4 regions of the Pseudoalteromonas sp. CnMc7-15 genome follow, and region 2 is predicted to be linked to each of the others. Evidence: predicted binding sites of a transcription regulator. Region 2 holds the regulator's gene; each other region holds the start of a gene.
What was found. Region 2 encodes LexA, which represses DNA repair genes until DNA is damaged. Its sites were predicted from a motif close to TACTGTATNNNNATACAGTA; they were not measured.
Positions count from the first base shown of each region.

Region 1: dinG (ATP-dependent DNA helicase DinG) is a predicted target of LexA. The motif match lies at 2,006-2,025, and genes of this name have one in related genera.
Region 3: MHM95_RS14985 (YebG family protein) is a predicted target of LexA. The motif match lies at 1,904-1,923, and genes of this name have one in related genera.
Region 4: MHM95_RS10720 (SulA-like leucine-rich domain-containing protein) is a predicted target of LexA. The motif match lies at 1,309-1,328, and genes of this name have one in related genera.

Region 1 covers NZ_JAKRFT010000001.1:704,840-707,976, reverse strand. The annotation lists gene dinG (ATP-dependent DNA helicase DinG) at 1-1,994, opposite strand, end outside; gene MHM95_RS03205 (DNA polymerase II) at 2,142-3,137, shown strand, end outside.
Region 2 covers NZ_JAKRFT010000005.1:418,319-421,455, reverse strand. The annotation lists gene MHM95_RS14630 (STAS/SEC14 domain-containing protein) at 1-279, opposite strand, end outside; gene MHM95_RS14625 (HNH endonuclease family protein) at 345-1,094, opposite strand; gene lexA (transcriptional repressor LexA) at 1,314-1,931, shown strand; gene coxB (cytochrome c oxidase subunit II) at 2,250-3,137, shown strand, end outside.
Region 3 covers NZ_JAKRFT010000006.1:56,505-59,641, forward strand. The annotation lists gene MHM95_RS14965 (hypothetical protein) at 149-412, shown strand; gene dsbB (disulfide bond formation protein DsbB) at 571-1,092, shown strand; gene MHM95_RS14975 (DUF6170 family protein) at 1,089-1,391, shown strand; gene MHM95_RS14980 (ComEA family DNA-binding protein) at 1,427-1,723, opposite strand; gene MHM95_RS14985 (YebG family protein) at 1,940-2,251, shown strand; gene MHM95_RS14990 (amino acid aminotransferase) at 2,308-3,137, opposite strand, start outside.
Region 4 covers NZ_JAKRFT010000004.1:64,485-67,621, forward strand. The annotation lists gene MHM95_RS10715 (NCS2 family permease) at 1-1,114, opposite strand, end outside; gene MHM95_RS10720 (SulA-like leucine-rich domain-containing protein) at 1,372-1,821, shown strand; gene MHM95_RS10725 (YchJ family metal-binding protein) at 1,947-2,315, shown strand; gene MHM95_RS10730 (VC2046/SO_2500 family protein) at 2,444-2,953, opposite strand; tRNA gene MHM95_RS10735 (tRNA-Tyr) at 3,066-3,137, shown strand, end outside.

The DNA of each region.
Region 1 (3,137 bases), on a different contig from region 2:
TCGAAAATGGTAATCACACCACTGTCTCTTTCTTTGCGCAGCAGTCTACCACAGCTTTGTACTAATTTCTTGGCGGCGTCCGGTACGGTAATGGATAAAAACGGGTTGCCTCCTTTTTGCTCTACAAACTCTGCTTGCGCTTCTTCAATCGGTGAGGTGGGCACCGCAAACGGGATTTTTGTGATCACTAGATTAGTCAGGTAATCGCCTGGCAAATCGAGGCCTTCAGACAAACTTTGGGTGCCAAACAGCACACTGCCTTGGGCATCATCAATACGGCGCTTATGGCGTCGGATCAGTGTATCCCGAGAGAGCTCGCCTTGCATTAAAATGTCCCACCCTTGTTTACGCAAACGCTCGGCGACATGGTGCATTTGCCAATAGGAAGCAAACAACACCAGATTGGCTTTGGATTTATCTAGGGTATTGGGCAGTGCTTTGGCAAGGTAATCGCTAAACGCTTTGTCGGTTGGTTCACACTCGGTTTTGGGAATATGCAGCTGCGCTTGATTGGGGTAATCAAACGGTGAGGGCACCTTGATAAACTTAACTCCTTGCTCTGAGCGTAGCCCGCTTTCATGGGCAAAATGTTCAAAGGAGCCCAAGGCGCTGAGCGTGGCCGAGCACAATACCGCTCCTGCACACTCGCGCCATAATTTATCTTTGAGGTAAAACCCCACTTCAATAGGGCAGTCACTCAGGAGGTAGTCATGGTGGTTTTTATACTCCATGCGCTTTATCCATCTGGCATGAGGAACGCTTTCGCTTTCTTTAGCATAACTTTGCCACAGCTTTTGTAGCGTTTCTAAACGGGCTATATATTGTCCACTTTCAGCTAAAATAGGGTCAGCAATAAACGGCTTCACATCGCCATCATTTACGTCACTACTGAGCGCTTCGTGCATCTTGTTGAGGGTGCGTAGCGCCGTTTTACTGGCTTCACTGATATCTTTGGCTTGCACTGTGAGCTGTTGCGGCAGCACTCCGTGTGAGAAACGATAGGTGTCGTCTTCGGTGTATTGAAAGTCTGCACTATCAAGCATACTCAGCACGGCTTTCATGCCTCTGGCCACATCATCAAGGGCATCATTGAGTTTAAACTGGCTACCTGATGCGCTGGCGCTAAAAATGGTTTGCGCCATTTTGCCGCTGAATTTGAGTAGTTTCTCGAGCCAATCCTGAGTCCCTTTTAAGGTGGCTGCTGCAGATGAAAAGTCGCGAGTGATATGCGGTAAGTGGTGCGCTTCATCAATCACATAAATACAGTTCTCTGGCTCCGGCAAAATCACGCCACCGCCGAGCTCCAAGTCGGCCAACAATAGACTGTGGTTGGCCACTAACACATCCATTTGCGCTATTTTTTGCCGCGCAAGATGGAAAGGGCAGGTTTGGTGTGCTTTCATCTGCCGTTGGCAGGCATGCTTATCACAGGCAATAAGGTGCCATACGCGATCTGGGATCACGTCGGCCCATGAGTCTCGGTCACCTTGCCACTGTTTGTTTTGGTAAGCATCATGCAGCTGATGCAGACATTTTTGCTCCATGTCACTCAAAGGAGAGCTTAAAGTGGGCGTCAACGCGAGTTGCTCTTGTTCGCCATTGACGGCGTTATGGAGCTTATGGGCGCAGATATAGCGCCCCCGGCCTTTGACCAAATCATAACTAAAAGTAAGACCGCTGTGCTGGGCAAAAAAGGGTAACTCTTTATAGAGCAGCTGCTCTTGCAAGGCCACTGTAGCGGTTGCAATCACCAGCTTTTTATTACGTTTGAGTGCCAGTGGTAAGGCACCTAAGCAATATGCCAAAGATTTGCCGGTTCCGGTTCCGGCTTCGACCACGCAAATGCGCTGCTTTTTGTCGTATTCACCAGCGAGTGTTTTTGCTATTTCTGCGACCAAGTAGTTTTGGCTAGCACGAGGGCGATAATCGTCCATGCTTGAAGCTATCCGCTGATGAGCGTTTCGGATTGTTTTTTTCAGCGGATCGGATAGCATGGTGTATCAACTTATGTATATATTTACAGTGCGACCATTTTAGAGTGTGGCTGCATATGACTCAAGTGACAATTCACTTATGTTGTGATGCTTGGGCAAGACATAGAAAACAACGCGCTGTATTTACTCACTTCTATAGGTATTCGGTTGGCTCCAATAGCAGGGTTTATCCTTTCCGCGCAAACACGGCAACTGAGCGATGGTATCAGTCATGTCTTTTGGCTGGCCACAGACAACGGCCCAGTTAAAGCACAATCTGTCGCTGAGTCTGCGGTATTTTTCGTTGCCCAATCGCAGCAGCAGCGAGTGATAAAATTACTCCAAGCCGCTAACTTACCTTGTGATATCCGCACAGTAACGCTGCACTCTTTTGCCGGTAAACCCATGGCAGGGTGTTATTTCACGCACTTGAATCAGTTTTATGCGGCGCGAGAACAGCTTAAAGAGCAAGGAATTACGTTATACGAGGATGATATCCGCGCGCACGAGCGCTTCTTAATGGAGCGATTTATTCGCGGCGGCGTTTGGGTAGACGGCACCTCCAGTGCTAATGGCTCCTTAGTCCAAGCGCGGTTTAAAAGCCATCCCCACTACCGGCCCACTTTGCGGGTTTTATCGCTGGATATTGAATGCAGTGGCGATGGTGTGCTTTACAGTGTTGGCTTGGTAAGTGAACGGTTTAAAAAGGTGCTGATGGTTGGGCGTAGCACCGAAGAGCGCTCGTGGCTTGAGTATGTTGAGGATGAGGCCGCTTTGCTCGTGCGGTTACAAGAGCACATACACCATATAGACCCTGATGTGATCGTTGGTTGGAATGTGGTCGACTTTGACTTTCAGCTGCTGTGCTATCGCGCTCAACAATTGGGTATTCGTCTTAATTTAGGACGCAATAACGAGGCGGTTGTGTGGCGCGGAGGAAAAGTCGCTAAGCTTATAGTTCCCGGGCGCGCTGTACTTGATGGCATTGATATGCTTAAAAACGCCACATATTACTACCCCAGCTTTGCCCTTGATAATGTTGCCCACGAAATCCTTGGCGAGCGAAAGCTTATCGAAAACAAAGACAAAGTTTCCGAGATTTCCCGGCTTTTCAACGAAGATAAACTGCAACTTGCTGAATATAACTTAAAAGACTGTGAGCTT
Region 2 (3,137 bases):
GTGCTGGGCAAAGTCACCAAGCAACGAATTGGTGGCAATGGCTACTTTATTCACCTTTTGATGATGGTCGCGCACAAATTGCAGATGAGAGAGTAACGCGGCAAATGAATCCCACCCCGGAAAGTGTTCAGTAACAATAATGAGAGCATGTAGCTTTGCATGCTGTTCAATATAAGGGTCGATAATACGCACTGCTGCTGCAAAGTCTTCTGCTGTCAGCTGGCCTTGTGGTTCGAGTAGGGCGGTATTGTGTGTTTCGTTTATAGTGATATTGAGCATATATCCTCGCCGACGAGTTCATTGGATGCTCTATCAATATAGAATATTTACTTACAAGCGGTTGGTTATTGGTGCAAGGTTGTAGGTAGTGCGCTGAGGTTTAAAGTTTCACCTACGCAGCTTTGCAGCAAACTCTGAACTTGGTCTTTTTCGTTTTGCGAGTAGCGAAGGTCATATTTGCTCATGATGTAATTAAAGCGCTGAATGTACTGACAGCGGTAATCTTGATGCGGCGGCAACCATTGCCAAGGGCCTTTTGCGCCTTTGCTACGATTTAGGCCATCATCAACAGCAAGCAAATTCTCCATATCGTTGGCAAATTGTGCCTTTTGCGAACGACTCCAAGTGGCAGCACCGTGTTCATAGGCAAATTTAAGCGGCACAATATGGTCTATATCTAAGTCATCGTCATTGCGTAGTATCTGCCCCGAATAAGGGTCATGCCACTGGCCGCTGGTCACGGTGCAGCGCGCTTGAGTGGTGTAGCTTACATCACTGTGTGATTGGGCAATCAGCACTTCAGCACGGGCGTCTTGGCAGTCGTGATCGGTGTCTAACCAATGTGGCCAGTTATCCCGATGATAACTATTTTCTGATGTTTGTTTAGTGTAGTTCTTTGGTAAACGTCCACCGTCTGCTAGACAGCTTTCTAAGTTCGCATAGGGGGTAAAAGATTGAGTGCGTTGATAATGAGCCGAATCTTCAGGGTGACAAAGGCCGCTGCGCGACATCTTGACCGTATCGGCTTTGCACGCACCTATCGTCAGTGCCGAAATAAGTAAAAGGAACGCTGAAAATACACCTTGGCGAGTCATCTAACTGCTTAATAACATGACTAAAACAGCGCTACTTTAAAGCATTGTCGCGCATTCGTCACCTATCACTTTATGAGTATGAGGTGAGGTTGCATATGAACAAAAGCGAAGTTGCATTAATTAAGGTTGCAACGGTCAGCAAATTCCCTGATTTTATTTGCGATTTTCATTTAACTGTATATACTCACAGTTAAATGTACTGTATGGAAACCCAGTTGTATGCGCCCATTAACTAAACGCCAATCGCAAATTCTTGAGCTGATTAAAGTCTTTATTAAAGATACCGGCATGCCGCCGACGCGTGCAGAAATTGCACAAACACTGGGGTTTCGCAGTGCTAACGCCGCAGAAGAACATCTTAAGGCGTTGGCTAAGAAAGGCGTAATCAAAATGAAGCCTGGCGCGAGTCGAGGTATTCAATTGGTCGAGGAAGAAGAACCCGAACAATTGGGCCTGCCTTTAATTGGCCGCGTTGCTGCGGGCGAGCCCATTCTTGCCCAACAGCATATAGAGAGTCACTGCCAGATAGACCCACTGCTGTTCAAGCCTGCTGCAGATTATTTGCTGCGCGTAAATGGCATGAGTATGAAAGATATCGGCATTATGGATGGCGACTTATTAGCGGTACATCGCACTCAGGTGGCTGAAAACGGCCAAGTGGTGGTCGCGCGGGTTGATGAAGATGTCACCGTGAAGCGTTTAGAAAAAGCTGGGCGTAAGGTTCTGCTGCATGCAGAGAATGAAGAATTCACACCCATTGAAGTCGATTTAGAGAACGAATCCTTTAATATTGAAGGCTTAGCTGTAGGTGTGATCCGAAACGCCGACTGGATGTAATTAAATTTACTTATTTTGCCTCTAATAGGTCTGTTATTAGGGGCTTTCCCCATGTTCCTTCCTTAGCCACAGTGCTTTCTAACAGCTTGAATATTCCTGTTAATTTATTAATAAAACGTAAACAAAAATAGTGTATTAACTTGCTATTAGCTCAATCTTTGACTAATTGGTTATATTACAGGCTTTGCTGGTCGGTTTTTCAACAGTTTATTTAGGGTCAAAGTTGTCGACTGGTAAAAGCATAATAATAACGAAGATTGGGTATTAAGCTGTAACCGCCTCTTCCTTGCATTGCGCAACAATAAGGAGATGGTACACATGAAGAAGCTGAGCTCCCTCATGTTGCTATGTCTGTTATTCCCTCAATTGGTGTCCGCGAATAGCAAGTACAACTTGCGCCAAGGGGTAACTGACATTAGCGAAAATGTTTACCAACTACACATGACCATATTTATTATATGCTGTGTGATTGGTGTGGTTGTTTTCGCGGTGATGTTTTGGGCGCTGCTCAAACACCGCAAGTCAAAAGGGGTCACCCCCGCTACCTTTCATGAAAGCACCAAAGTAGAAATACTTTGGACAGCGATTCCATTTGTTATTCTCATAGCTATGGCTGTTCCGGCCACCAAAACCCTGATTGCTATGGAGGATACAACAAAGGCCGATATCACCATTAAGGTGACTGGTTCACAATGGAAATGGCACTACGAGTATATGGGTCACGATGTGGGCTTCTACTCACTGCTGTCAACGCCTCAAGAGCAAATCAAAAATGCGCAAAATAAGGGCGACAATTACCTCCTCGAAGTAGATAAACCCTTGGTCATTCCCACTAATCAAAAAGTACGTTTTTTAATGACCTCAGATGACGTTATTCACTCTTGGTGGGTGCCCGATTTTGCAGTAAAGAAAGACGCTAACCCTGGGTTTATCAACGAAGCTTGGACACGCGTAAACGAACCGGGTACGTATCGCGGCCAGTGCGCCGAGTTATGCGGTAAAGACCACGGCTTTATGCCGGTGGTCGTAGAAGCAAAACCCCCTGAAGAGTTTGACGCTTGGCTGGCAGAGCAGAAACAAGCGAAGCAAGCTCAGGCGCAGGCCGATGCTGAGCTGCTAGAACAAATCCTCTCTGAAGATGAGCTAATGGCATCGGGCGAGCAAGTGTACATCACTCGCTGCGCAGCTTGTCATCAGCCTACGGGG
Region 3 (3,137 bases), on a different contig from region 2:
CACCTCTTACTGTTCGCGCTGGCCGATGTGGTTTTTGTCCAACGCCGCAAGAACATCACCCAATACCGCCATAAATTCAGACTCTGAAATATTCATGCCTTTATGGGCGCTGAGCATATCTTTTCCTTGATAGACATTGTCGCCACCGGTGCCGGTAATAAAAAAGTTCGCTGCTGACTACTTTAGCTGGGGGATATCGACCCCTATAAACCTATTACTGACGGTTGCATTATTTACGTGGTTATCAACGACATCATTAGCAATCCTTGTGATCCCCTCGTTACCACCTAAACGTTCAAAAAGTGATATGGTCACAAAACTATGCCTCACTCATAGTATGAAAGTAGCCACAGTGCATGACTACCCACCTAAAAGTTTAGGTGTCGATGCCGAGCATTGCCATTGGTTATAAATCTTGCCATCAAAGTGGCCGCCCAATACCCTGTGGCGACAGTCACTTAGTCGCTGCCAATGATACGCCTTGCTTCACCTTTATCATACCCGCAAAGACGCTTGCATAGCGCCGAAGGCGTGGCATAATCAGCCCATCAACAACGACGTGAGTTAACTATGAGCTGGTTAGGTAAGCTATCGCACCAACGTGCGCCTTGGGTACTGTTAGCGGTGATTGCCACCGTATTCGAAGCAACTGCTTTGTATTTCCAATATGCCATGGACTTAGCGCCATGCATTATGTGCATTTATCAGCGTACAGCAGTCTTGGGTGTGCTATTTGCGGCCTTACTAGGCTGTATTAATCCACAAAATATGTATTTACGCCTAGTGGCGCTAGCGAGTTGGCTGGTTGCGAGTATTTGGGGTTTCTTGCTCGCCAAAGAACATATCATGATGCAAACCACCACAGATCCCTTTGCCTTCGTATGCGAGTTTGAACCTAACTTCCCAAGCTTTATGCCTTTACACGAGTGGCTGCCGAGCTTTTTTGCTGCTACCGGAGATTGTGGCAACATTGATTGGCAATTTATGGGGTTATCAATGCCTGGGTGGATGCAAGTGATCTTTGCGGTGATGGCAGTCGTTGCAATTATCATTACCTTAAGCAGCTTTTTTTATAAACCTAAGGCTTCATGATTTACTTTCTTCCCAGTCAAATCCCGAAACTCAAGTCGCTCAGTCACAATGAGCGACTCGCTATAGTGGCGGATTCATTAAACAGGCTATCAGCGCAGCGCCGAGTCATGCTCAATATTATTAAACTGCTGCTGATCACCCCACTATTTCTGCTGCTGGTGCGCTTTGAAGGCTGGCACATGTTGCCATGGCTGCTCTTAGCCGGCATCGCCTATCCTATTATTGTGCTCCCAGTGCGCCACGCATTCGCGCTGTTTCACCTTGAAGAAGCCATCGCCGCACATAAAAAGGGCAACTAAACGTTGCCCTTTGGTTTATCAGCAATACTTTGCCACTATCTTACCTTCACCAATTCCCGAATTTGCGCCAACGTACTTGCACCAATACCTGGCACAGCGTCTAGCTCATCAACACTACGGAAATTGCCTTGCACCTGACGATATTCGATGATGGCGGCTGCTTTAGTGGGGCCAATGCCCGGCAGCGATTGTAGCTGTTCTTCGGATGCTTGGTTAATATCAAGTTTGGCTGGGGTTACCTGCTCACTCGCTTGTTGAGGTGCCTCAGCAGCGACCACCGCTGGGGTAAGTACAAGCGCACAGGCGGTGTAGAGTGCGGTTAGTAGCTTCATGCTTCTCTCCTTAGAAGTTAAAGTAAAAATCCGTGTTACTTCAGAAGTAAATAAAGAATAATTACTGAGATGTGTCAAATAAAACTAACGATAAAGTCGTGCTTTTTTGTGGTAAAAATGCTTAACCCTTTAAAAGGAATGATTAAAACCCTTGACGGGCGAATCGCCAACCACTACCCTTACTGTATAAAAAAACAGTATCCTTGAGGAGAAGCCATGGCTGTTGTAACTAAATACGTTGTAGAACGAGACGGAGTCGAGCGCATGACCTTTACTAGCAAAAAAGAAGCCGATGCCTATGATAAGATGCTCGATATTGCCGAAAGCTTAGAAGAGTTATTAGGCGGCGTTGATGTTCCCTTAAGTGAGCAACAAGTAGAAAGCCTGTCGTTGGAAATAGCAAAACAAAAAGACGACTTTATGCATGTACTTAAAGGTACTAAGCCTGCGGCAAAGGCCACAAAAAAAGCCAGCAAAGAGCCAAGTGATAAGGAAAATGTTACTGAGCTCAAAGCCAAAGAAGCGTAAAGCTATTTCTTAGACATAAAAAAAGCCAGCATTGCTGGCTTTTTTTATCATTCGCGTTACTTAGTAACCGCTGCAACGGCATCGGCAAAGTAATCGATATTATCTTTGCTTATCCCTGCCACATTTACACGGCTAGAACCGACAATGTAGATTGAGTACTCTTTTTGTAGGCGTTCGATCTGTTCTTTGTTAATCCCTAGGAAAGAGAACATACCGTGCTGGCGTTCAATAAATGAGAAGTCCATACCTTCGCATTTGTCGTTTAACTTATCCTTAAGCAATGAACGCAAACCATTGATACGAGAGCGCATGTCATCAAGCTCTTGGTGCCACATCGCAGTTAGCTCGTCGCTACTAAGAATAGTATTAACAATATCTGCACCGTGTGCCGGCGGCATCGAATAAATACTGCGTACCACACTGAGCATCACTGAATTAGCAATATCAGCCGTGGCTTGATCTTTTGAGATCACCGAACAGGCACCAATACGCTCACGGTATAAGCCGAAATTTTTCGAACATGACGAACAAATGATTAGCTCATCTACCTGCGAGGCCAAATGGCGCAAACCCGCAGCATCCTCATCCAAACTCGTACCAAAACCTTGATAGGCGATATCAACCAGTACTGTAAAGCCTTGAACTTTAGCGATTTCAGCTACTTTTTGCCACTGCGCAAAATTCAAGTCCATGCCGCTTGGGTTGTGACAACATGCATGTAACAGCACCACATCACCCGCAGGCACTTGGCTGAGCGTGTTCACCATGTCATCAAATAACAAACCTTTGTTATCATAGTCATAATAAGGATACTCTTTCACATTCAGGCCAGCCGCTTCAAATAGGCTAATGTGGTTGGCCCATGTTGGCGTAGTCACCCACACCG
Region 4 (3,137 bases), on a different contig from region 2:
TCGCATCTGTCATATCATCCCAATCAACCAGCTTAAGGTTTTGCAGCATGAGCACCGAGACATACAAAATCGCACCCGCTGTTGCATAAGCTGGAACCATGGCTGCTAAAGGGGCAAAAAACATCATCAGTAGGAAGCAACAGCCCACCACCACAGCTGTTAAACCTGTACGCCCACCCACTGACACACCGGATACTGACTCGATGTAGGAAGTGGTCGTAGAGGTGCCAAGCATAGAGCCTGCAATTGTCGCCGTACTATCGGCACTCAGTGCTCGACCCAAACGTGGCATACGCCCTTGCTCATCGGCTAAGCCCGCTTTTTGCGTTACCGCCACTAAGGTGCCTGAGGTGTCGAACAAATCCACAAACAAGAATGCGAAAATGACACTGAGCATGGATAACTCTAACGCCGAGGCAAAATCTAATTGCATAAAGGTAGGAGCGATGGACGGTGGCGCTGAGATCACCCCTTGATATTCAACCAGCCCCATGGATAACGCAATGCCTGTAACCAACATAATACTGATCAATACGCCGCTTTTGATATCACGATACAACAACGCCGCTATTACGAAAAAGCTCAGGATAGCGAGCAAAGGCCCACTGCTGGTAATATCACCCATCTGAACGAGCGTGGCTGGACTGGCAACAACAATACCCGCGTTTTTCAGTGCGATGAGCGCCAGAAAAGCGCCAATCCCCGTGGCGATAGCGCGCTTAAGTACCAGTGGAATGGCATTGATTATCCACTCTCTGACCTTAAATAGGCTCAACGCTAAAAAGATACACCCCGACATAAATACCGCCGCTAAAGCCGCCTGCCAGGTGTAACCCATACCTAATACTACGCCGTAGGTAAAAAATGCATTTAAGCCCATGCCTGGCGCTAATGCTAACGGATAATTCGCCCAAAAACCCATAATGAAGCAACCGATAGCAGCAGCAATACAGGTTGCTACAAATGCTGCCCCTTGGTCCATTCCCGCCTCTGCTAGCATTGCCGGGTTGACAAACACGATGTACACCATGGTGATAAAGGTCGTGAGTCCTGCGATAACCTCGCGCTTAACGGAGCTTCCATGCGATTTTATTTTGAACAGTCTTTCGAACATAGGAGTAAACAGTGATACGTAAAATAGAAGCGGCGGATACTAGCATAAATGCGGACAAATGACCGCATGTTTACACAGCAATATTGGCACCGAAACACGGCTTTAGCTTCTTCGGTATCGCTAAGCGTTTAAAGCAACGAACAAGACGTTTAAAAAAGAAACAAAAAAAACTTGCACTGAATAACTGTATAAACTACTGTATACACATACTGTATAAAACACTGTATATGGTTCACAAAATCCACAGCGAGGCAATTATGTTACATACAGCAAGTGTTCGTCATGTTAAAAGCTATCAGCAAGATAACCCTAATGTGATCAATATCGTAAAAACTGAGGATGAGATCTCTGCAACATTTGAGATGCTTAAAATCGTTCATCGCTACAATCAAAATAATGGCTGGACGCTATTAGTCGCCCCTGACAATGTGCCTAGCCGCCACCTATTGGACGCGTGCTCTATCGACACGAATAAATTGCTGGTAATTCGGGCTAAACATGTTGTTGATATGGAGTACATGCTTAATTGTGCGCTGCAAAATGGCCGTTTTGCGGCGGTGATCACCTGGACGGACATTTTAAAACAGCAACAACTCGAAGCCTTACAACTTAATACCCACCAAGCTAAAGCACAGCTTTACTGTTTCACTACCGAGCATAACGCCAGCGAACAAACAACTGTGCCCTCGCAGTTACAAGTCTGCTAATATATTGGCGTGATTCCTTGTAGTTAGAAAATGCGATGTGCCATTGTGGATTGCCGCAGCCTTTTGCTGATTGCTGCGGCCGGTTTGTAAGTAGAGCTATTGATGCCCCCGACGCCCAGAGCCTGATGCGCTCTCGTTATAGTGCATTTTGTGAACAAGCTATTGATTACTTATGTTTTACCTGCTCAGATAAAGCCCTAGAACAAAACCCCAGAGAGGAAGTGGCTGAATTTGCCCAAGCTGCGCATTTTGTACGCTTACAGATAATGGATTATGAGCCTGGCGATGCTTTGGCCTATGTTGAATTTAAGGCTTTTTACATCATTGCTGATACCCTTCACTGTATTCATGAACGCTCACAGTTCATTCAACAGCACCACCAGTGGAAATACGACAGCGGGCGGTTGTTTGAAGCCGCTGATGTAAAGCTTAGACGCAACGATCCCTGCCCATGCTTAAGTGGCAATAAATTCAAAAAATGCTGTATGTCTTGATGTGATACCGCCGCCCAGTGGCAGCTTTAGGTATTCGCTTAATTAGTACAAGAAACCCTTGGCTCGCACCTGCTATTGCACCCTGATTAGCGCGCTCTGACTGGCCATGCGCCATTATGCGCAGGCCATTACGCGTATGCTAAAGACGAGGACTTATTAATATCCACAAGTTGATCGTAAAAGGCTGCACTATCCATTTGCGGCTCGTTCAGTGGCTCATATTGGCGATGATGTTTTGCCTGTACGCTCGGATCGCAATTATCAATTATAGGTAGTGGAACATAGGTTTTGTCGTCTCGCACTGCCAAAGGCTCGGGGGTTAGACACTCTTTTAAGCGCAGAGTTGTCATTGAGCTTTGCGCCAATAATGCCCTGTCATGCTGAGCTCTATCTATTTGGTAATCCGGTAATGCCGTTGGTTTTGCAGGCGCAGCGCCCAACTGCAATCGCAACTGCTGCTCATCCACTTGGTGAGATTCTAGTTCCGATTTGGGAAGGTGAAACTGGGCAAAATCGAGTGCATCTGCTGATAATGATGCTAACAGCCAAGCAAAGTCTCCACGACGGGCCTCATGGACACTGCGACATAATTGCGAGTCCATTTGTAGTTCGTTACGAATGACGGGCTTAACTTGCATAAACTTTATTCAACCTGAATTACTTCTAAACAGTTATCGGCCTTTTTTCAGCTTTCTTTAGTTTTTTTCTTTACTTGGACTCTGAGTTTGCTATTATCGCCGCCGTTGTTTAGGAGGGGTTCCCGAGCGGCCAAAGGGATCAGACTGTAAATCTGACGGCATTGCCTTCGCTGGTTCGAATCCA